DNA from 2 places in the Streptococcus dentasini genome. Region 2 is predicted to be linked to the other one. Evidence: predicted binding sites of a transcription regulator. Region 2 holds the regulator's gene; the other holds the start of a gene.
What was found. Region 2 encodes Rex, which represses fermentation and respiration genes when NADH is low (regulators of the CRP and FNR family bind a similar motif). Its sites were predicted from a motif close to TTGTGAANTANTTCACAA; they were not measured.

Region 1 (11,426 bases), on a different contig from region 2:
ATGGCACCTTTCTCGACAATGGCTGTTTCGCCAATAACTAAACCAGAGCCATGATCGATAAAAACCCCTTCGGCAATCTGCGCTCCTGGGTGAATTTCAATTTGCGTCCAAAAGCGCCAAAACTGACTGTGCATACGAGCCAGCAGTCTAAGATGGTGCCGCCACAGAAAGTGTGATAAACGGTGAGCTGCCAGCGCCTTAATTCCAGGATAAGTCAACAGAACTTCCAAAGAACTTCGGGCAGCTGGGTCTTGGCGCTTTACAATATCAATAGTTTCCTTCCACCAGCCCATAAACACATCCTTTCACAAGATACTAAGTTCTCAAATACTCTAAAGAAAACTAATATCCCTACCGAGTAAACTATAAATTTTTCAGATAGGGAAAACTATTTTCACAGAAGTGCAGGCTAAATTTCACAAGCTATAAAGCCTGTAAAGAGCAAATAAGATTACAAGGGGGGCCAGACTATCTCTCTAAAGGCAAGGCACTTTATTTTTGAGCTTTTAGATATGTTCAAATAGAGACACTAAACCATCAAGCAAGCCTAAAAAGGAGGAGTCTTGACAACAATATTTTCTTTGCATCCAGACAAGGGGCTCATCTCAGAATCTTACAATCTGTAAGTACTAAAAACACTAACAGCTGAGCCACTTTTGACCAGATTCATCGATAAATATGAAGAAACAGCACTCAAAATCTCCTATCTAAATACAGAGACAGCGAGACTTTCCCTTGCACCTTCTCATAAGCACTAATTAGCTTGTCCAGTCCACGAGTCTTTGCATTTCATTGAGAGGATCGAGGACTACACCACGCGTATTTCCCACACCGCTTTCTCCTTGAGCAGGGTGAGCAATTTCGTCTATCGTCCACGTCATTACCATCCCCTTGGCAGCGCGAAAAGGGTAGCCCAACTCACCATTATTATACCATTTGGCAAAGCTAGGAATACTGGAGAAGGCTGGAATGTAATCTGCTCCTTCAATAGCTAAGGCCGGATAACTACGCTGATAGCCGCCGGTCTCATCTGCCAAAATAATTACTGGAACAAAGTAGCGGCGCTCCAACTCTGGACGACTTTGATTTTCCTCACCTAAGACATCGTTGAGCAGGGTCGTGTAGGTGTTAATCAGTTGGATCATTTCACTACTTTTAAAGATTGTTGAATTTGCAAAGTCACCAGCCTTCTTAATATTGAAAACTAGGCCATGAAGACGGTTAACAACAGCTTCCTCTAAAATTTCTATACTGAGACGCTCAACCCATTCCTGCTGTTTGGCGCTAGGATGCTCTTTTTTAAAGCGATCCAAATCTGACTTATTAGTGAAAACTGGAACAACCTTCTGTCCTTCAATTGCAATAGCATAAGGCTGGCTGCTGGCAATTACAGGAATAGAGTGGAGACTGTTGACCAAGGTTAAACCGTCTAAAAAATTTTCCGGATTAGCGATGAAATTGCGCAGAGCAAAATCAATTTCTGAGTTAAATTTATTCATGATGCTTACCTTCTTGTTCTCGGTTTTCTGCTGACTGGAGAGAGGTGGCTGGATGACCATGTTCCTCATGACCACGGTGTTTCTTGCGGTGAAATCTCTTGCTTTCAGTAGCTTCTTCTTGTTTTTTGGGCCTTGGCTGCAGGGCTTTTATCGAAGCATTGACGCGCCCTTTATCATCAATTTTGATGATTTTAACATCGACTTCGTCGCCAAGTTTGACAACGTCTTCGACCTTTTCCGTACGCTGCCAAGCCAGCTCTGAAATATGCACCAAGGCATCCGTCCCCTCAAAAAGATTGACAAAGGCTCCAAAGCTTTCTAAGCGGATGACCTTAGCGTGGTAGACCTCACCAACTTTAGCCTCACGTACTAGATCAGCAATAATTTTCTTAGCTTGCTCAATGGCTGCTAAATCTGATGAGTAGATTTGAACATTGCCGGCTTCATCAATATCAATTTTAACACCGGTCTCCTCGATAATCTTATCAATGGTTTCGCCTCCCTTACCGATGACCACCTTAATCTTATCCACATCAATTTTTAAGGTATCGATTTTAGGAGCTGTCGGTGCCAATTCTGGACGGGGTTCTGAAATAGTAGTCTCAATGACATCAAGAATCTCAAAGCGGGCTTTTTTTGCTTGAGCAAGAGCTTCCTGCAGGATCTTCGGCGTGATTCCTGAGATTTTAATGTCCATTTGCAGGGCAGTAATTCCTTGGCGCGTCCCTGCTACCTTAAAGTCCATATCACCAAAGTGATCCTCAAGCCCCTGAATATCAGTCAGAATTGTATAATCGCTGCCATCTGAAATAAGGCCCATAGCGATTCCAGCCACCGGCGCCTTGATAGGGACACCTCCAGCCATGAGTGCCAAGGTCCCAGCACAGATAGAAGCTTGGGAGGAAGAACCATTGGACTCTAGGACTTCTGCAACTAAACGGATGGCATAAGGAAAGTCTTCAAAGCTAGGCAAGACCTGTGCTAGAGCACGCTCACCTAAGGCTCCGTGGCCAATTTCACGACGGCCGGGAGCACCGTAGCGGCCGGTTTCGCCAACTGAATACTGCGGAAAATTATAGTGATGCAAGAAGCGTTTGCGATATTCGGGATCCAAACCGTCAACAATCTTGGTCTCACTCATAGGCGCTAGGGTCAGAACTGACAGGGCCTGCGTCTGACCGCGAGTAAAGAGACCAGAACCGTGAACTTGCGGCAGAAAGTCTATATCCGCTTCTAAAGGACGAATCTCATCAATACGACGGCCATCAGGACGAATCTTGTCCTGTGTAATGAGGCGACGCACCTCTGCGTGTTCCATTTCCTCTAAAACTTCAGCGACATCCCGCATGATACGCTCATAATCCTCATGATCTGCATAGCGCTCTTCATAAGCCGCTATAACCTTATCTTTAACTTCCTGAGTCGCTTCTTCACGCGCTAGTTTTTCTTCTACTTGAACAGCTCTTTGCAGAGCAGGATTATACTCTTTAATGATTTCAGACTTGAGGGCCTCATCTACCTGCAAGAGCTCGATATCAGCTTTTGCTTGTCCGACAGCAGTGATAATTTCTTCTTGGAAGGCAATCAGCTCCTGAATCGCACTATGACCCTCAAGAAGAGCTTCTAACATAATTTCTTCCGGCAATTCCTTAGCGCCAGATTCTACCATATTGATGGCTTCCTTTGTCCCAGCAACTGTTAGTTCCAGCAAAGAATTTTCTTTCTGCTGAGTAGAAGGATTAATGATGAATTCACCATCAATATAGGCAACTTGTACACCGGCAATGGGGCCATTAAAAGGGATATCAGAAATTGACAGGGCAAGAGAGCTTCCAAACATGGCCGCCATAGGAGCACTAGCATCAGGATCATAGGATAGAACTGTATTAATCACCTGCACCTCATTGCGAAAACCTTCTGCAAACATGGGCCGAATAGGTCGGTCGATAAGGCGGGCTGTTAGTGTCGCCTCTGCTGGCGGGCGACCTTCCCGCTTCATAAAGCCACCCGGAAACTTTCCGGCCGCATACATTTTTTCTTCATAATTAACCTGCAAGGGAAAGAAATCTGTCGTTGCCATCTTTTTGGACATGACGGCAGCACTGAACACCGTTGATTCGCCATAGCGGATGACAGCAGCGCCGTTAGCCTGCTTGGCTACCTGACCTATTTCCACCACCAAGGGTTGCCCTGCAAAGGTCATTTGGAAGGTTTGTTTCGCCATTAGAGTACCTCTTTTACCAGAATTAGAATCGCTTCTATTTTACCACAAATAGTGACTAATGATAAGGTTACTGATATGTTTAAGGCTTTTAGGATGAAGAAAAAGGGACTGAGACAAAATCCAGACTCTTTAGCATATTCCATTGACGCAGTGGTTGGCAGTCCTTATCGCGAGGCGCAGTCCCATTTTCAGGTGCCTCTTAGATAGTCCACTGGACTGTTTAACAACCACGTAAATGATAGCTGAGAATGGGACAGAAATCAATAATTCGAAGAATTTGCTTTCGCTGTCCCACTTCCGCAAAGTTGGTTAGGAATTGACATGAACTAACGTTCATAGAATTGGATATCCTCCAACAATTCCCCAAACTGTTGGAGCTATCACTTGTATAACAAGGGATAGGGATATCTAACTAACCACTGAGCCTAGCGAAGAAAATTGACCAAATAAATAAGGTTGAGAACTTTTATCTCAGCCTCAGGTTATCTAATACCATGAACTTTGCAAGTGTCAAAATGTTCCAGTAGCGTTTGGCAGTCTATCCCCAGACTGCCAAACGCCTGCCACCTAAAAACAGGAAAGTGTCAGAGGTCTGAGCCTAAAAATGAGAGAGCGAAGAAAATCGAAATCGCAATTTTATTACGATTTACCGATTGAATCCCACTCTCCTAGATATGGTTAAGCATATTAGCAATAATAAGGAGCATTCCCAGAAAAAGGAGAAGCAAACCAAGGCCGGATAGACCGGCCTGAAGACGTTTACTTGACGAAAGACTGACGGGCAGGCCCAAGCCAAATAAAAAGGGACCTAGTGCAAAGAAACTAAAAAAGAGGACATCAATTTTCAAGTAGAGACTATAGAAAGACAGGGCAAACAGTAGCAAACCAATTAGCATCACCCACCTGATATTACCTACTTTCGGGCTGACAGCTAGACCGATAAAAACGAGGCCTAAAACCGGCATCAGTAAAATCAAGCCCACTATAAAATAAAATAACATGGACTTATTATAGCACACCTCAGTGTTATAGCACCCAAATAGATACCATTAGGATATAGGGAATGGAAATAAGATTAACGGTGTCCCCATTCGTTTCGTTTTTTGTCTTAACCTGCTGGCAAAAGGAAGCCAGTCAGCAGTGATTCATTGGTGCTAAGGCGCTTAATGGAGATTGTACAGGGGTAAGATTAAGTTGGCATCGCCAACAAGTCTTGCTCCTAACCACTGCATCAGGAGCTTGCTTCAAGACAGAGATACTGGACGAGTTTTTGCCCAATCTCACGCTGTTTTTGAGCATAAGAAAACTCCCCCAGAGTGCCTGTGAATTTTAGATTTTCACTATTCACTATATGAGGGAGTAGGGCAAGACCCTTGCTTTTCTTATTATTTTTTCTGCACTGGCAGCCAACACTCACTAGCAACCCCTTAAAGGGTCCACTGGACTTTCTAAAAGGAATACTAATTCTTTAAGCTGTTTCTTTAGGTGCTAGTAATTTCGATTAGAATTGATCAATCAAGAGTTGTTTCATATCTTCAATGTATGGCTGACGCGGATTAGCTGGTGTACATTGGTCATCATAAGCCAGACTCGCTAAGCGATCAAGAGCCGCTTCAAAGTCTTTCTTACTAACACCATTAGCCGACAATTTAGGTTCAACATCAATAGCCTTCATCAGTTTGTCAATCCGCTGACACAGCGCTTCAACTAACTCTTCATCCGTTTTGCCTTTAAGACCAAGAGCACGGGCAATATCAGCATAGTCACGCTGAGCACGGTATTCCTCATAACGCGGATAGACAGAACGTTTCACGTTGCCTGCAACACCGTTGTAGCGGATAACATGCTGCATAGCAATGGCAATGGCTAAACCGTGAGGCAGACCGAACTCACCACCTGTTTTATGGGCAAGCGAGTGGTTGATTCCTAAGAAGGCATTACCGAAGGCCATACCAGCAATTGTTGACGCATAATGCATGTTTTCTTTGGCTTGTTCCCCACGAAGTGTCGGATTTTTCGGATCGTAGTTGTAGGCATCTTCCAGATTTTCAATGATCAGCTTAATAGCTTCAAGCGACCATGGGCGAGTAAAATCAGAAGCCATGACAGAGACGTAAGATTCCAAAGCGTGGGAGAGAGCATCGAGTCCTGAGAGGGCTGCTGTGCGTTTAGGCACTGTCATAACAAATTCTGGGTCAACAATAGCAACCTGTGGCACAAGCTCGTAATCAGCCAGAGGATATTTAACATGAGTAAAGTCGTCTGTGATAACGGCAAACGGTGTAACCTCAGCTCCTGTACCGGATGTCGTTGGAATACAGAAGAGACGGGTCTCCGTTTGGTGTTTGAACTTAACGATACGTTTACGGATATCGATGAATTTTTGTTGCAACTCAAGGAAGAAGGCACTGACTTGCTCATAGCTATCCAAAAAGTCTGGCTCGCGGTCCAATGATGTTTCATAAATCAAACGGGCAATCTTAGACGCATCAATAGCTGAACCACCACCGATAGCAATAACAGTATCTGGCTTAAAGTCGCGCATTTGCTTAGCAATTTCAATCGTTTGTCCCAGAGTTGGGTCTGGTTTGATCGTGCCATAAAGAGAGGTAACTACCTTTTCATCGCGAAGCGCCAATTGCCCCAAAACCGTGTCAACGAAACCGAACTGTACCATACCAGGGTCTGCTACAATCAGAGCACGCCGCATTGGTTCATAGTCATCTTGTAGATAGGAAATAGCATTCTTTTCATAGTAAGTTTTTTCCGGCAGGCGTACCCATTGAGGGCGGTTACGACGTTTTGCGACTGTTTTAACATTCAAGAGGTCGCCAGTTGATAGATTGTGTGACAATGAATTTTTCCCCCATGATCCTGTTCCCAATGTCAGACTTGCCTTCAAGGCGTCCGTATAAATATCACCGATACCACCGATGGAATCCGGTTGGTTGACCAGAACACGGGACGCTTTTACGCGATCACCATATTCAGCTACAAATGGGTCAGCCTGAGAACCAATTTGAATTGCCGCATTGTGTCCAGCACCTTGGTAGTCAAGAAGGGCTTCAACAATTTCAATACCGTCTTCACGGTCTTTAGCCTTGTATACAGAAAGCAGAGGGGATAGCTTTTCAGAGGACAACTTTTCACCGATATTCTTGGCGTCTAATTCAAACAAGAGAACATCTTTGCCTTCTGGTAGATCCACACCAGCGCGCTCACAAATCCAGCGGGCAGACATACCAGCTACCGGTCCATTAACTCCATGATGGTCATTGAAGACGCATTCTTCCAGTTTCTTGTAGTCCTTCTTAGGCACCAAATAGGCACCTTTTTCTTGCATTTTCTTGAGCCATTCCTTATAGATTGGAGCTTCAACAACAGCAGAGTTTTCTGTCGCACAAATCATACCGTTATCAAAGCGTTTTGACATAAGAAGGTCTTCGACAGCACGGTCAATATGAGCTGTCGCATCAACATAGACTGCACCGTTACCAGCACCAACCCCCATTGAAGGGTTACCTGATTTAAGAGCCGCATTGACCATACCAGGGCCGCCTGTTGCTAAGATTGCAGCAATTTTCTTATTGGTAATCAAGGCGTTTGTGTTGGCAATAGAAGGCGTTTCAATCCATTGGATAATATTTTCAGGTGCGCCAGCCTTGATGGCAGCTTTATACATAATTTGAGCTGCATGAACAGAACAACTTTGAGCTGATGGGTGGAAGGCAAAGACAATAGCATTGCGTGTCTTTAAGGCTGCCAAACTCTTGAACATGGTTGTTGAAGTGGGATTTGTTGTTGGGACAATCCCCGCAATAACACCTAGGGGAGCCGCAATGTGAACCTGACCTTTAACCTTATCTTCGCCGATAATGCCTACTGTTTTTTCATGTTTAATTAATTCGTAAATATTTTCAGTAGCAAAATGGTTTTTTATATCTTTATCTTCAACGATACCACGACCTGTTTCCTCGACAGCTTCTTTGGCCAGTTGCAGAGAACTTTCTGAACCAGCAAGAGCCATCGCTGCAATAATTTTATCAACCTGTTCTTGGGTGTAGGTCGCATATTCTTGCTCAGCTTTTAAGGCTTTGTCGATGAGGGAACTGGTGTATTCCTGCGCTAGTTCTTCAACTTTTTCTGCTGCTGCCTTCGTTTCTTTAGCCATTAAGGTCTCCTCCAAATGATTAGTGTTTTTCTAAAAAGAATGTCTCGGAAACTTTTTGAAAATTTACTCTTTTAAAAGTTTGTGACTTTCTTCACTTATTAAGTTTACCCTATTTTGGAATAATGTCAAGCATTTTTGTGAAAAAAATCACACTTTTTTGAGATAGCACTTTAGCCAATCAAATCCAGCATCTTCGATAGTGGTTTAGAGCCCCGTCTTTAAAGCTGTTTAGACACAAAAACATGATCAGACTTAGTAAATAGTAAGAAAAAAGACCCTCTATTTCTAGAGAGTCCGAGCGTCTATCTTAAAGTTAGGGTTCAAATAAGACAGCCACTTTTTAAGGAGCTGGGACTTTGTCCAACCCTTATCTTTAAATCAAAGACCCAATCTTAACGACGAAGTCCCAGTGATTTAATCAATTCGCGGTAACGGTTAACATCAGTACGACGAAGGTAGGCCAAAAGGTTACGACGGTGACCGATTTTTTTCATCAAACCGCGATAAGTTGCGTGATCTTTTTTGTGCTGCTGAATGTGCTCGTTGAGGTGGTTGATTTCCCAAGTCAGCACTGCTACTTGAACTTCTACAGAACCAGTGTCACCTTCGTGACGAGCATATTGAGCAATAATTTCATTTTTTTTCTCTTTTGAAATTGCCATATCTTTTTCTCCTTTTATTGCTTCATCCGAGTGGTAGGTTTTGGCCTTCCTACAACCAAGAAGAAGTTAGTTTGTCTTTGCGACCTCTCTATTCTAACAAATTAGCCAGACAGCGTCAACCATACGAGATTATTGATATATGGAGCTAGTTTACAGATCTGACATGCCTTATTAGAAACAGCAGGGCTGCTAATCCCAGGCTGAGCAAGCCCAAAACAGCAAAGGCTGCTGTCAGTGAAGGTGTCAGATAAGCGATTACACGCAGAGCTAGGGAGGCACAGGCCCCGCCAAGATTACAGCCCAGCAGCACTAGAGTCGTAGCTGTGTGCAGCTGTTGCTTAGGGATCGTTTCAGACAGGAGGTTGAAGACATAGGTCACTCCTAAACTGTAGACAAAGCCAGTCAGCAGAGCGCCTAAGCTAAGGAAGAAAAGATTGTGAGACAGCCACATTACCAAGAGACCCAGCCCTAAAACAAGAGGAACAAGAGTCAGCAGAGACCGTTTAAAATAGGCAACCAGACTACTAAACAAGGCACCCGCTGCAATTCCCATCAGCATCATCAAACTGAGTATCAGACTGGCATCTTGGGCAGTCCCGAGCCTAAAAGCAGACACTATCACTGGAATACGCAGGGTGTTAGCAGAATTGATTAAAATAACGAAGCCAGCGTAAAGAGCAAGGGAGAGAATATAGATTAGCTGCCGCCAAGAGAGAGGAGGACTGGGAGCAGTTCTTTCCTTAGGTGAACCTGATTCTTGGCTGGACTTATCTGGACCGACAAAAAGCAGGTAAAGACCCATGATGATAAATCCCAAGGCGTAGATAGCAAAGGCAGCCGACCATGACAGCGTCAAAAGCTGACCAGCAATAAAGGTCAAAAGAGCAGAACCTAGCACTTCTGCGGACCCCCTCAATCCCAACATTTTAATGCGCTCTCGCCCCGTAAAACGCTGGCTGATGATGCTGATAGCACGCGCATTGATAAGACCGATACCAACCCCCAAAACTAGGCGGGATAAAAAGACTAAGCTATAATTTTGACTAAAAATGGTAAATATACCACCTAGGGACAGCAACAAGAGACCCGCTACAATCATCAAGCGCTCAGATAAAAGGCGGCTCAGCCAGGGCGTCATCAGCAAAACAGCAATAATGGCAAAGGAGGGTAAAGAAATTAATAACTCTACTTTATCAGAACTGATACCCTGACTCCCGTAAGCTTTAATCATTGCCGGTAAGGCTGGGGAAATGGCATAGGTTGATACCAGCATCAAGGACAAGGCCAGAAGGCTGATTTTCTCCATCGTAAATTTCATGCTAACTCCATTCTTGAAAAACTTTAACCTCTCCAGTATAATGAAAAGCGGACTTAAAAAATAGGACATCCGTCCTAAAATGGAGGCTAGGGTGGCAGATCATCAACTAAAATACTATTTAACAAAATATAAGCTTTACCAGATCTTTCCTGAGCACTATATCAGTCAGTTGCAGCTGGTCACCTACAAGAAAGGGCAAGCCATCTGCCAGCAAGGGCAGACACTGGGGCACCTTTTTTATTTTATCGAAGGACATATAAAGATTGTCAGGCGACTCTTTAACGGCAAAGAACATATCCTAGAAACGCAGACCGAGCCTACATTAATTGGCGATATTGAATTGATGAGCAATCAAGATAGTGTATCGTCAGTCATTGCTCTGGAAACCAGCCGAGTCGTTCAACTGCCGCTCAAAAATCGGCAGCAGGTCTATCAAGATCCACTCCTGCTCTATCAGATTGGCCGCCAGCTGGCCCAAAAATTAGAACAGCAAAACATCATCTCTTCAACCAATATCTCATACTCCGTCAAGGAACGTTTAGCGACCTACATTCTGAGCCATGAAGAGGAAGGAATTTTCCAGCTGCAGCCCAGTGTCTTGGCTGATGCTTTTGGAACCTCCTATCGTCATTTAGGACGGGTGGTCAAACAGCTTCTGGATCAGGGAATCATTGAAAGGACTGCTTTTAAAACGTACCGTATTCGAGAACGCTTGGAGTTAGAAAGTCTAGTGATTCAGAACTAGCAGATTGGTAGCTTTATTTCTAAAATTTTTCGTGCTATACTAATCTTATCAAGATACAAGCATAATATTCTTTGAAATTCAAAACTATATGGCTGATATTAAAAATTCTTGCCTTAATTTAGCTTCTTAGTGCTGGTTTTGACGCCATATCTGGTTTTGGTTTTCATTTAATTAAAAAGAGTCAGAAAGACCGCCTTCTCTAGCTAGAAGGGGCTGTTTTTCTTGAAGGAGGTTCACATTTTCATGTCTATACAAGATAAACTTATCAAACCTAGTCATTTGATTGATATGTCTGATATTATCCGCGAGGGTAATCCGACCCTGCGCCAAGAGGCAGCTGAGGTTGAACTGCCCCTATCAGATGAGGATATTATTCTGGGAGAAAAGATGATGCAGTTCCTTAAAAATTCCCAAGATCCGGTGATGGCCGAAAAGATGGGACTGCGTGGAGGTGTTGGCCTCGCTGCTCCTCAGCTAGATATTTCCAAACGAATCATCGCTGTTTTGGTGCCAAATCCAGAAGACGAGGAAGGCAATCCACCAGCTCAGCCCTATAGCCTCCAAGAGATTATGTATAATCCGAGAATCCTTTCCCACTCTGTTCAGGATGCGGCTTTGGCTGACGGAGAAGGCTGCCTATCTGTCGACCGTGAAGTTCCCGGCTATGTTGTTCGGCACTCGCGCGTAACCGTTGAATATAACGATAAAAATGGCGATAAACAAAAGATAAAATTACGCGGTTACAATTCTATGGTTGTTCAACATGAAATTGACCACACTAACGGGATTATGTTCTACGACCGCATC
Region 2 (11,426 bases):
CCAGACCAGCATTGTTAACTAAAATATCAATAGAGGACCATTCCGCCGGTAAGCTGCTAAGAGCCGCTGAAATGTTATCTACTGACATCATATCCATCTGGAGAGTGTAAAAATGCTCCCCTAATTTTTGGGACAGCTCCTCTAATTTTTCTAGGCGTCGCCCTGTACCGATAACACGATAACCCTTAGAGACAAAGAGCTGAGCGATAGCCTGACCAAACCCTGCAGTGGTTCCTGTAACCATTATTATTTTTGTCATATCTTTTTCTCCTCATAAATTTTTGATAATCCCTCTCATCGCAAGTCTTTTGGTCCTCTCAAAATCATTTTTGTAAATATTTTAGCTCCACAGCTCCCAATCTTTTTATTTTTAAAACTGGCGTATAAATGTTCCAAGTTTTAGCCTTCTGCTATAATGTTCATGCTTAAAACAAGGGAGGGGGCTCCTCTAACAACCGAGCTTGGCTGACTATGGATGGAAATAGTACCACTAATTTAATTTTAGAAACAGCTAAAGGCCGCAGATGACTTTGTTCAGCATTTGCTACATAAACCCCGTAAGGGTCAAAACGAGACATCAGAAATGCCTCCTTACTCTGTTTTAGCGATACAAGCTGGTATGTGCCTAACTCCTAATCCCAAACTATAGGGGAATTAAACTGTCTGCGATCCGTCATTTATCTGATTTTTGTTTTCCTTGAGTATCACAAAACTAGAAGAGGTCGGGATAAAAATCCTGACCTTGATATACCTTTATAACAGTCCTTATCACAATAAATTTTTATTCGACAGACTGCGCCGCTGTGATAATAGCCAACTTATAGATATCTTCTGCACTAGAGCCACGGGATAAATCGTTAACAGGCATATTTAATCCCTGTAGAATAGGCCCGATCGCCTCAAATATACCTAGTCGCTGTGCGATCTTGTAACCGATATTGCCCGACTGAAGATCAGGAAATATAAAAACATTAGCTTGTCCTGCTACATCACTATCCGGTGCTTTGATTGCTGCTGTTGCAGGAACGAAAGCAGCATCAAACTGGAGTTCACCATCAAGGGCTAGATCGGGCGCCATCTCTTTGGCCAGTCTGGTAGCCTCCTGAACTTTTTCAGCCTGAGGAGCTTTAGCACTTCCTTTAGTAGAAAAACTAAGCAGAGCAATCTTGGGGTCAAGATCAAAAATTTTCGCAGTGTCCGCTGTATTCACAGCTATTTCAGCCAATTCCTGAGCATTGGGATCGATATTGATAGCGCAGTCCGCAAAGATCAGGCGTTCATCAGTATTGTCCCGATTCATTAAGAAAACACCTGATGTCCGTGAGATACCTGGCTTCGTTTTAATAATTTGCAAAGCTGGCCGCACGGTGTCTGCCGTTGAGTGAATCGCACCCGAAACCATACCATCAGCCACTTCCATTTTGACCAACATAACACCGAAATAATTAACATCGCGAAGGAGCCTATCTGCTTCTTCTGGGCTAACCTTCCCTTTTCGAATATCTAGGAACAAGGACTTCATATCCTCAAAATAGGGAAAGTTATAGGGGTCAATAACAATATAGTCTTGGTTAACGAATCCTAACTCATGAAGGAGGCCACGGACCTCTGCATCATTTCCCAGAATAATCGGTTCAACCAGCCCTTCAAACTTGAGACGAGCCGCAGCTCTGACAACTCTTTCGTCATTTCCTTCAGGGAAAACAATTCTAATTCCCTTACCGGCAATTTTCGTCCTCAAGTCGCCAAATAAACTTCGTAACATGAATAACTCCTCTATTCTAAATCAGTTTGTAGGTTCATGATAACGTTTTCAAAATCATCTGTCAAGCCGGATTCGAAAAAGCGCTCCTGCTCAGTGAAGGGATCCCAAAACCTCAGGGTATGACAATGCAGAGCTTGACGCTGAATACCATAGGTCATCGCTCCTCCATAGAGATCATCCCCCAGCAAGGGATACCCAATGTGTCTAAAATGGACCCTAATCTGATGTGTACGTCCTGTGTGTAACTTGATATCAACTAAGTCAACATCACCAAAACATCCAATAAGGCGGTAACTCGTATGAGCATACTTACCAGAAGGATGAACATGACGCGTAATAATACTATCCTCATCGCGAGCAATCGGCGCTATAATTTCTCCTTGTTCAGGTAAATGTTTACCACCACCCATCACCAGAGCATAATAACGCTTCTCAATGGTCTTGGCTTGAAGCTGTTTATCCATACGAGCATGAGCGTAGCCGTGCTTAGCAAACAGCATAAGACCGCTGGTATCTTTATCTAATCGCGTAACAATGTGAATTTGCTGGTTGGGGTACCCTTTATCCAAATAGTAGGCTTTAACAAAATTTGCCATCGTATTAGAATGCAGACTGCTCGGGATACTTGCATAACCTGCTGGTTTATCCAGCACCAAGAAATGCTCATCTTCATAGACAATATTCAAGTCATGCTGAATTGGCTCTAGGCTGTTATTTTGGTCAATCTCATTAGGAATATCGATAGTGACCTTATCTCCTATATCTAATAAATAAATGGCATTTTGTTCAATGCCATTTACCCAGATATTCCCACCTTTGAACTTAATCTTGGCTAGAAGAGCTTTAGAAATGTCGTGCCCATGCAGTAAGGTTTTGATTTTACAGCGCCTGTCTGCCACGAATTCAAATATCACGTTTCTACCTCGCCGATAAAGGCATCCTTCACACGCTCCCAAAAACCTATATGGTTAGGTGAGGACAGAAAACTAATTTTTTTATCATCAAGCGAGAATTCCATCTTGGAAACATTGCGATAGTTGAAAGATTTATTGTCAATAGAAACGGTATAGGAACCGACTCGCTTAGGTTCAACAGTAACGACTTGACCTTTAGGTATGATAGCAGAGCTTCCCAAAGTCCGGTAAACACGATTATTAAGGCTAGCAATTTCCGTTATCTGAAAAGCTTCAACAGTAGGGTGGAGCACTGCACCTCCGATAGATTTATTATAGGCTGTACTGCCTGTCGGTGTTGATACAGTTAGTCCATCCCCACGAAAACGTTCCAGCTGAGTCCCGTTGATAGCGATATCAGCCACCATGGTTTTTTCTAATCGCCGCAGGCTAGCCTCATTTAAAGCTCTAGCCGTCACCACCCGTCCGTCTGCCATGGTAACTGTCACGCGCAAAAGAGGGTAGGAGATTTTCTCACCTCGATCAGTACGTAAGTTTTTCAAAAACTCGTCCACTTCAAAATCACGATAATCGGTATAGAAACCTAGATGTCCTGTATGAATACCGACAAATCGCACTTTGTCTAAAGATTTTTCATACATATGAAAGGCGGATAAAAGCATTCCGTCTCCCCCAACAGAAATTACAATATCAGGATTTTCCTTACTTAGATAAAAATCATGATCATGCTTGAGGGCACTAAAAATCTTTGACGCCACTCGCTTACTCTGATATTTCCCATTAGCGATAATGGCGACCCTAGCTTGAGGCTTACCTGTATAATTCATCTGTGTCATCACTGTTTCCCACACCGTCACTTAATTTTCTGCTTACTGGGTCGAATAGAAGCTGAGCTTCCTTGATGTCATCTCGGATTTTGCGCATCTCTTCATCTAATTCGCGAGCAATACGAGAAGTGACCTCTAAACGTTGTTTAATCTCCTCTGGAAAGTCGCCCTGATATTTATAATTGAGAGAATGCTCAATCGTAGCCCAAAAATTCATGGCCAAAGTCCGTATCTGAATCTCGGCTAAAACCTTCCTTTGCCCTTCAATGGTATCAACAGGGTACTCAATAATCACATGGTAAGAGCGATATCCGCTGGCCTTACGATTATTAATGTAGTCGCGCTCTTGTACAATACGCATATCATGACGCCGGCGAATCAGTTCCAACACTTCCTGAACGTCATCTACAAACTGCACCATGATACGAATACCAGCAATGTCCTGCATATCTTCTGCTAGGTGCTTCTCTTTAATCGCACGGAGAGCCATTTTTTCTTTGATGCTTTCAATAGGTTTAACGCGGCCTGTGACAAACTCAATTGGCGAATGGCGGTTTTGTTTACGAAACTGCTTACGAATACCACGAAATTTAATTTTTAATTCGCCAACAGTCTGAATATAGGGGTCTAAAAAGGCTTCCCATTCCATAATTATTTTTTGTTAAACTCCTGTTTTTACAAGGGGCATTTACAGTCAAATCTTGTAAAAACCCCCACTTTTTTATAGAATTATTTTAATCAGTATTATACCATAAATAGGTCTGCAAAGGAAAATCATGATATGAACCACTTGGAAATAGAATATAAAACTATGCTCAATAAGGCAGAGTTTCAGCGCATGGAAGCTCTCTTTTCGCACATCCTTCCAATTACCCAAACCAACTACTACTTTGACACTGATAATTTTACTATGCGTCAAAAGCGCCTGTCCCTTCGGATTCGCACTTTTGATAAGAGGGCTGAAATGACCCTAAAGATCCCTGAGCCAGTGGGAACTTTGGAGCATAACCTCGATTTATCACGCGAACAAGCACGTACGATTATTGAATCCTGTGATTTTCCTGACAATGCCATAAAAGATTTGCTGATTCAACACGGTATTAACTGTGGCCAGCTCAAAAATTTAGGTCATTTAACAACTATTCGACGTGAGAAAGAAACGCCAATTGGTCTCATGGCTCTCGATAAAAATAACTATTCCGGCCGAATTGACTACGAGTTGGAATTAGAAGTCAAAGAGGCCCAACAGGGGAAAGCAGATTTCGAAACTTTTCTAGCTGAGCATGGTATTGATCTCAAATATGCTAAAAGCAAGGTGGCACGCTTTTGCTCAACCTTAAAAACTAACTAATCTTACACTAAAATAGTAAAGACAGGCTGAAAAAATCAGCCTTTTTTGATACAATGAAGAAGGTAAACTTTTAACATATGGCTCTTGGCGCTTTATCAGTCTGATTTTTTATTATGGGACTATTATAATCTCATCTAGACAATCTAAAAGAACCGAGAGCTTTGCAGTTAGAACAAGGAGAGCTATTTTTACTATGGCAGCAGCGAGCACCCCAAAATTATTTTCGTTAACGTCTAATACCGCAATTGCTGAAAAAATTTCCAAGGCATCTGGCATTCCTCTCAGCAAATTGTCATCTAAGCAGTTTTCAGATGGCGAAATTATGATTAATATTGAAGAAAGTGTACGCGGTTTTGATATCTACGTTATCCAATCTACCAGTCTTCCTGTCAATGATAACCTCTGGGAGCTATTGATTATGATTGATGCCTGCAACCGAGCTAGCGCAAACTCGGTTAATGTTATCATGCCCTACTTTGGCTACGCTCGCCAAGATCGCATCGCTCAACGTCGTGAGCCAATCACAGCCAAGCTAGTTGCTAATATGTTAGTCAAGGCAGGAGCCGATCGTATTCTAACACTTGATCTGCATGCGGTTCAAGTTCAGGGATTCTTTGACATTCCTGTTGACAATCTTTTCACTGTTCCCTTATTTGCGGATCATTATGCTCATAAAGAGCTTACGGGTTCTGATGTCGTTGTAGTTAGTCCTAAAAATTCTGGTATTAAACGAGCGCGCAGTTTGGCAGAATATTTAAATGCTCCTATTGCTATTATTGACTATGCTCAGGATGATGCCCAGCGCGAAGAAGGCTACATCATTGGTGAAGTTACCGGTAAAAAAGCTATTCTTATTGATGATATCCTAAATACCGGTAAAACTTTTGCCGAAGCGGCTAAAATCGTTGAACGTGAGGGAGCTTCTGAAATCTATGCTGTAGCCAGCCACGGTCTTTTTGCTAGTGGAGCAGCTGATATCTTAGAGGCTGCTCCGATCAAAGAGATTCTTGTTACTGATTCTGTTGTAACTAAAGAGAGAATCAGCAGTAACGTCACCTATATTTCAGCTAGCAAACTGATTGGAGATGCCATCACCCGTATCCATAACCACCAACCACTCAGTCCACTCTTTACTTACACTGCAGACAGTGAGGTTTAACAAATGATTTATCTCGATAATGCTGCGACAACTCCACTAACCCCAGGTGTTATCGAATCTATGACAAAAGTGATGACCGAAACTTTTGGAAATCCTTCCAGCATTCATACCTACGGGCGGCAGGCCAACCAATTACTGAGGGACAGCCGTCATGTCATTGCACAGTATTTAGGTAGTCAGGCTAATAAAATTATCTTTACATCTGGCGGTACTGAGAGTAATAATATGGCGATTCAGGGCTATGCTCTGGCCAACCAAGATAAAGGGAAACACCTTATTACAACCGCTGTTGAGCACCATTCTGTCTTGCATGTCATGCAATATCTTGAGAAGCGCTTTGGTTTTGAAGTTACTTACTTACAGCCAGATGAAAACGGTCAGATTACACCAAATTCCCTATCTAAGGCCTTGCGCGAGGACACTATATTAGTCAGTGCCATGTTTGCTAATAATGAAACTGGCACTCTTTTGCCCATCGCTGAGTTCGGTAAAATTTTAGCAGATCACCAAGCTGTTTTTCATGTTGATGCTGTTCAAGCTATAGGCAAGGTGAAAATTATTCCAGAGCAGCTGGGTATCGATTTTCTTTCTGCTTCTGCCCATAAATTTCATGGTCCTAAGGGAGTGGGGTTCCTTTACGCACAGCCTCATTATATGGATAGCCTACTGCACGGTGGCGAACAAGAAAATAAGAAGCGGGCCAGCACTGAAAATATAATTGGTATCGCTGGTATGGCTCAAGCGCTTAGAGAAAACCAAGGGTATTTAGAACAAAATTTCCAAAAGGTCAGTCAACTGCGTCAAATCTTCTTATCCAAGATAGAAGGCCTTGATTATTACCTAAACGGTGGGAATACTGCTATGCCCCATGTCATCAATATTGGCTTTCCTAATGTCAATAATGGACTGTTACTAACACAGCTGGACTTGGCTGGATTTGCAGTTTCGACTGGTTCTGCCTGCACTGCAGGTACAGTCGATCCTAGCCATGTTCTAACAGCTCTGTACGGAGCTGATTCACCAAGATTGCAAGAATCTATTCGCATTAGTCTTTCAGAATTAAATACAGCTGAAGACCTACAGCTTTTAGCCCATCAAATAAAGGAGCTTATCAAATAATTATGGCTTTTGAAAAAACGATCTATCTTCCTGATTGTCACTACAGCTACTCTATTAACCCTAATCTTAAGAAGTACACCTTGGGTGATATGACCTTTACCCAGAACAAGCTAGGCCACTACGAACTGAATCGCCTTTTGGAGGAAATTCCAAATTCTGGTAACGGCTTCCCACTTAAAATTACGATCAATAAGGACTTACAATCTTTCAAACTTATTATTACGGATCAGTCTGGCTTGCGGCAGGTTAACATTTTTAAGACGGATAAAACGCGTATTATTCAAGATAAATTCTATTTCTTAATGGATAGCTTGGTTGAGCGCGATGTGTTCACTAAAACGGAGATTTAGTCTTTTTGTGAATCGATAAAAGAATTCTATGATAATCATAGGATTTTTTTATCACTAATTTGTTGCAGTTTTCACAAACTTGTTCTACAATTAAGGTAGTATTGAACTCTAAAAGGATTGGAGATATAGTTTCTATGGCTATTGATAAATCTATTCCTAAGGCTACGGCCAAACGTTTGTCGCTTTACTATAGAACTTTCAAACGTTTTTATGCTGAAAATATTGAAAAAGCTAGCTCTAAGCAAATTGCTGAAGCGATTGGGATTGACTCTGCCACCGTTCGTCGAGACTTCTCTTATTTTGGAGAATTAGGGCGCCGAGGATTTGGCTATGATGTTAGAAAATTAATGAATTTTTTTGCCGATATTCTTCACGACCATTCTATCACAAATGTAGCTTTGGTAGGCTGCGGGAATATGGGGCGAGCCTTGCTCCACTACCGCTTCCATGAACGCAATAAAATGAAGATTATTATGGCTTTTGATACCGATGATAATATACTTGTAGGCACAAAAACCGATGACGATATTCCTATTTATGGTATCTCGACTATAAAAGATCGCTTGGATGGTGCTGACTGCCATACCGCCATTCTAACAGTTCCCAGTGTTAAGGCGCAGGAGGTCTCAGAGCAATTAGTCCAATCTGGTATCAAAGGTATTCTTAGCTTTTCACCTGTTAACCTTAGTCTTCCTAAGGGCGTATTTGTCCAGTATGTTGATTTAACTAGTGAGTTACAAACCCTCCTGTATTTTATGAATCAGAGCCAATAATTACCTAACATTGACATGACTGTTCCAGAACCCCAATCCTATTTTCGACTTATGTTACCCAATTCTTATCTAGGAGGTTGCCTATGAAATCAAAGCCTATTATCGGCATTACTACTAATGAAAGACCCAATCCCAATGATGATATTCCTTGGAGCTACGCTCCAACAGGCTTTGTTGAGGGTGTCAAAAAAGCCGGCGGTCTCCCGCTTTTATTCCCTATTGGAAAAATAGAAGATGCCAAGCCCTATATCTCTATGGTTGATAAAGTCCTCTTAATCGGCGGTCAAAATGTGGATCCCGACTTTTATCACGAAGTGAATCAAGCTAGCGATAATGATTTTTTGCGGCGTCGAGATGATTTTGAATTTGCGATTATTGATGAGGCAATTCGTCAAGAAAAACCTATTTTTTCTGTCTGTCGCGGCACCCAGCTGATGAATGTTGCCTTGGGAGGCAGTCTCAATCAAGCAATAGAGAATCACTGGCAAGATAAACCGTCAGACTACCTCTATCATGATATGGCGGTTAAAGATCATACTAGGTTAGCTGAGATTTATGGTACTCAAAGCTCTATCAATTCTTTTCATCACCAAAGTATCAAGGAACTTTCTCCTTTTTTGGATGTTATTGCTGAAGATCCAAACGATCAAACGATCGAGGCCGTTGAATCTAATCACCCCGACATCCACTTCATGGGTGTGCAATGGCACCCGGAATTGCTTATTGGTAACCGAAAAGCCGATCAGGAACTCTTCAACTATTTTGTCAATGAACTTTAAATAATAAGGTCCGTTTCTTCTCGAAAGCTATAATAACTACCTGAACCAACGATGATGTGATCTAGGAGTTCTACCCCCAGATCATCACAGCATCGTTTTATTTTTTTCGTAAAGGTGATATCATGCTGACTAGGGTTAGACTGTCCAGACGGATGGTTATGGGCAATGATAAGTGAGGTTGCCATAACCTTGCAGGCATAGTGCAAAATCTCCCTTGGCTCAGCAATTGAATGACGGACACTGCCAATAAAAATTGTTTGTTGCTTAATCAGACGATTTTGTGTATCTAAATAAAGAGCAACAAGATGTTCTTGACGTTTATCCCTTAAATCAGCAATCATTTTCTTTGCTAGCTGCTCACTGGAAACAATACGTTCCCCCGAAGTGTTCGCAGCTTGGTTAACTCTTTTAGCGAATTCTAACATGGCCTTAATTTCAATGGATTTCACACGACCAATACCAGAAATTGCCTGTAATTCTTCCAAAGATAGCAACCGAAAATCTGCTAGGTTATCTAAAGCTTCTAAAATATTATTGGCTAAGGATAAAACATGTTGCTGCTTAGTCCCAGTTCTCAATAAAATTGCTAATAATTCTTGATTGCTCAACTGTTCTGCCCCTTGAGCTAATAGACGCTCCCGGGGACGTAAAGTATCCTGATGAATTTCAATAGTGTACATAAAGTTCCTCCTACCTTTTAATTCGTAAGATAAGAAAAAAGAAGAGAGAATTTTAGCATAGTTGATTCTATAAAAATAGGAACCGCATAATCATTCTCACTGAGAGCCTTAATTAACTTAAAGAAAAAATCCTCGCCTTTCAACGAGGATTTTTATAAGGAAAGTCTCAGGCTCCTTGTTCTTTACGAAGAGCGCCAAAGATGATACCGGACACTACTGCACCAAGAGCAACGTAAATAAGGTAGAGCCACCAGTTAGTCGTTAGGGCAACGACAAAGATACCACCATGGGGAGCCATCAGTTTGATACCAGAAAGACCAACTAGAGCACCTGTAAGGGCAGAACCAACCATAAAGCTTGGGATAGCACGTCCTGGATCAGCTGCGCCAAATGGAATGGCACCTTCAGTGATAAAGGAGAGTCCCATCACAATATTAGTTAAACCAGAATCGCGTTCTTCTTGGCTAAATTTATTAGGGAAGATACGGGTTGCCACAAAAACGGCAAGTGGTGGAACCATACCTGCAGCCATAACAGCCGCCATAACTACTGAACCACCATTGGCCAGAGCATCTGCAGTTAAAGTCCCTGTCCCAAAAATATAAGCTGCCTTATTAAATGGTCCACCCATATCAATAGCCATCATAGCTCCAACGATAAGGCCAAGCAAGACGGCAGAACTACCTGACAGGCCTTCTAGGAAGTTATTGAGAGCAGTATTAATGGCCCCCATTGGGATGTTGACTAAAAGCATCAAGAATCCTGTAATAGCAACACCAAGCAAGGGTAAAAGCAAGATAGACTTAATACCTTCTAAAGAACGAGGAACTTTGACGTACTTTTTAAGTAAGAGCGCTACCCCACCAGCAATGAAACCACCAACCAGAGCACCTAGGAAACCAGATGGAATTAAGTTGGGATTTTGAGCAGCTTTGCTACCTGAGAAATAAGCAACCGTATTGATCGCATACCCATTAGAAGCGATGAAGCCAGCTGCAAATCCTGAGGCTAAACCAGGTTTTTCAGCAATAGAATAGGCGATATAACCTGCTAGCACTGGCAACATAAATCCAAAAGCGGCATTACCAATCTGCTTGAAGATGGCGGCCGATTGGTGGTAAACACCAAGATTACCAAGCTGGTCTTGAGGGACACCAAGGATATTATCAATTAAGAAAGCCAAGGCAATCATGATACCACCGCCAATAACAAATGGCAGCATTTGTGATACTCCACTCATAAGGTGTTTATAGAAAGCCGAACCTAGCCCTTGCTTTTCGCCCTCATCAGTTGAAGCAGTTGCCTCTCCTTGAGCTGCTGTATATGTTTCAGCCTTACCGTCCAAAATGGTGTTAATCAGTTCTTCAGGTTTCTTAATACCTTCGGCAACAGGTCGAGAAATCAGTTGCTTGCCATCAAAGCGAGCCATTTCAACAGCTTTATCGGCTGCAACAATGACACCCTTGGCACGCTTGATTTCATCTGCAGTTAAGGCATTACCGACACCGGACGCGCCATTCGTTTCAACACGAACGGTAACTCCCATCTCTTCACCTTGTTTGATAAGGGCTTCTTCGGCCATATAGGTATGGGCAATACCGGTGGTACACGCTGTAACAGCGACAACCAATGGCTTATCATCAGATGCAGCCTGAGCTGGCTGTGCAGCGGCTTCTTCCTTATTTTCTTCTTCCGCCTGATCAAAAGTC

Region 1: a site for Rex is predicted at 8,030-8,047, ahead of adhE (bifunctional acetaldehyde-CoA/alcohol dehydrogenase). Genes of this name have one in related genera too.

The regions. Positions count from the first base shown of each region.
Region 1 covers NZ_JBRUHS010000017.1:26,435-37,860, forward strand. The annotation lists gene cysE (serine O-acetyltransferase) at 1-293, opposite strand, end outside; gene ACVR1G_RS10280 (SseB family protein) at 759-1,499, opposite strand; gene pnp (polyribonucleotide nucleotidyltransferase) at 1,492-3,723, opposite strand; gene ACVR1G_RS10290 (hypothetical protein) at 4,392-4,724, opposite strand; gene adhE (bifunctional acetaldehyde-CoA/alcohol dehydrogenase) at 5,225-7,894, opposite strand; gene rpsO (30S ribosomal protein S15) at 8,287-8,556, opposite strand; gene ACVR1G_RS10305 (MFS transporter) at 8,702-9,874, opposite strand; gene ACVR1G_RS10310 (Crp/Fnr family transcriptional regulator) at 9,954-10,619, shown strand; gene def (peptide deformylase) at 10,863-11,426, shown strand, end outside.
Region 2 covers NZ_JBRUHS010000001.1:282,781-294,206, forward strand. The annotation lists gene ACVR1G_RS01370 (SDR family oxidoreductase) at 1-259, opposite strand, end outside; gene ACVR1G_RS01375 (hypothetical protein) at 426-578, opposite strand; gene pta (phosphate acetyltransferase) at 782-1,765, opposite strand; gene ACVR1G_RS01385 (RluA family pseudouridine synthase) at 1,777-2,679, opposite strand; gene ACVR1G_RS01390 (NAD kinase) at 2,676-3,515, opposite strand; gene yjbM (GTP diphosphokinase) at 3,490-4,155, opposite strand; gene ACVR1G_RS01400 (CYTH domain-containing protein) at 4,288-4,857, shown strand; gene ACVR1G_RS01405 (ribose-phosphate diphosphokinase) at 5,051-6,016, shown strand; gene ACVR1G_RS01410 (cysteine desulfurase family protein) at 6,020-7,135, shown strand; gene ACVR1G_RS01415 (DUF1831 domain-containing protein) at 7,138-7,485, shown strand; gene ACVR1G_RS01420 (redox-sensing transcriptional repressor Rex) at 7,620-8,258, shown strand; gene ACVR1G_RS01425 (gamma-glutamyl-gamma-aminobutyrate hydrolase family protein) at 8,342-9,037, shown strand; gene radC (RadC family protein) at 9,034-9,717, opposite strand; gene ACVR1G_RS01435 (PTS fructose transporter subunit IIABC) at 9,884-11,426, opposite strand, start outside.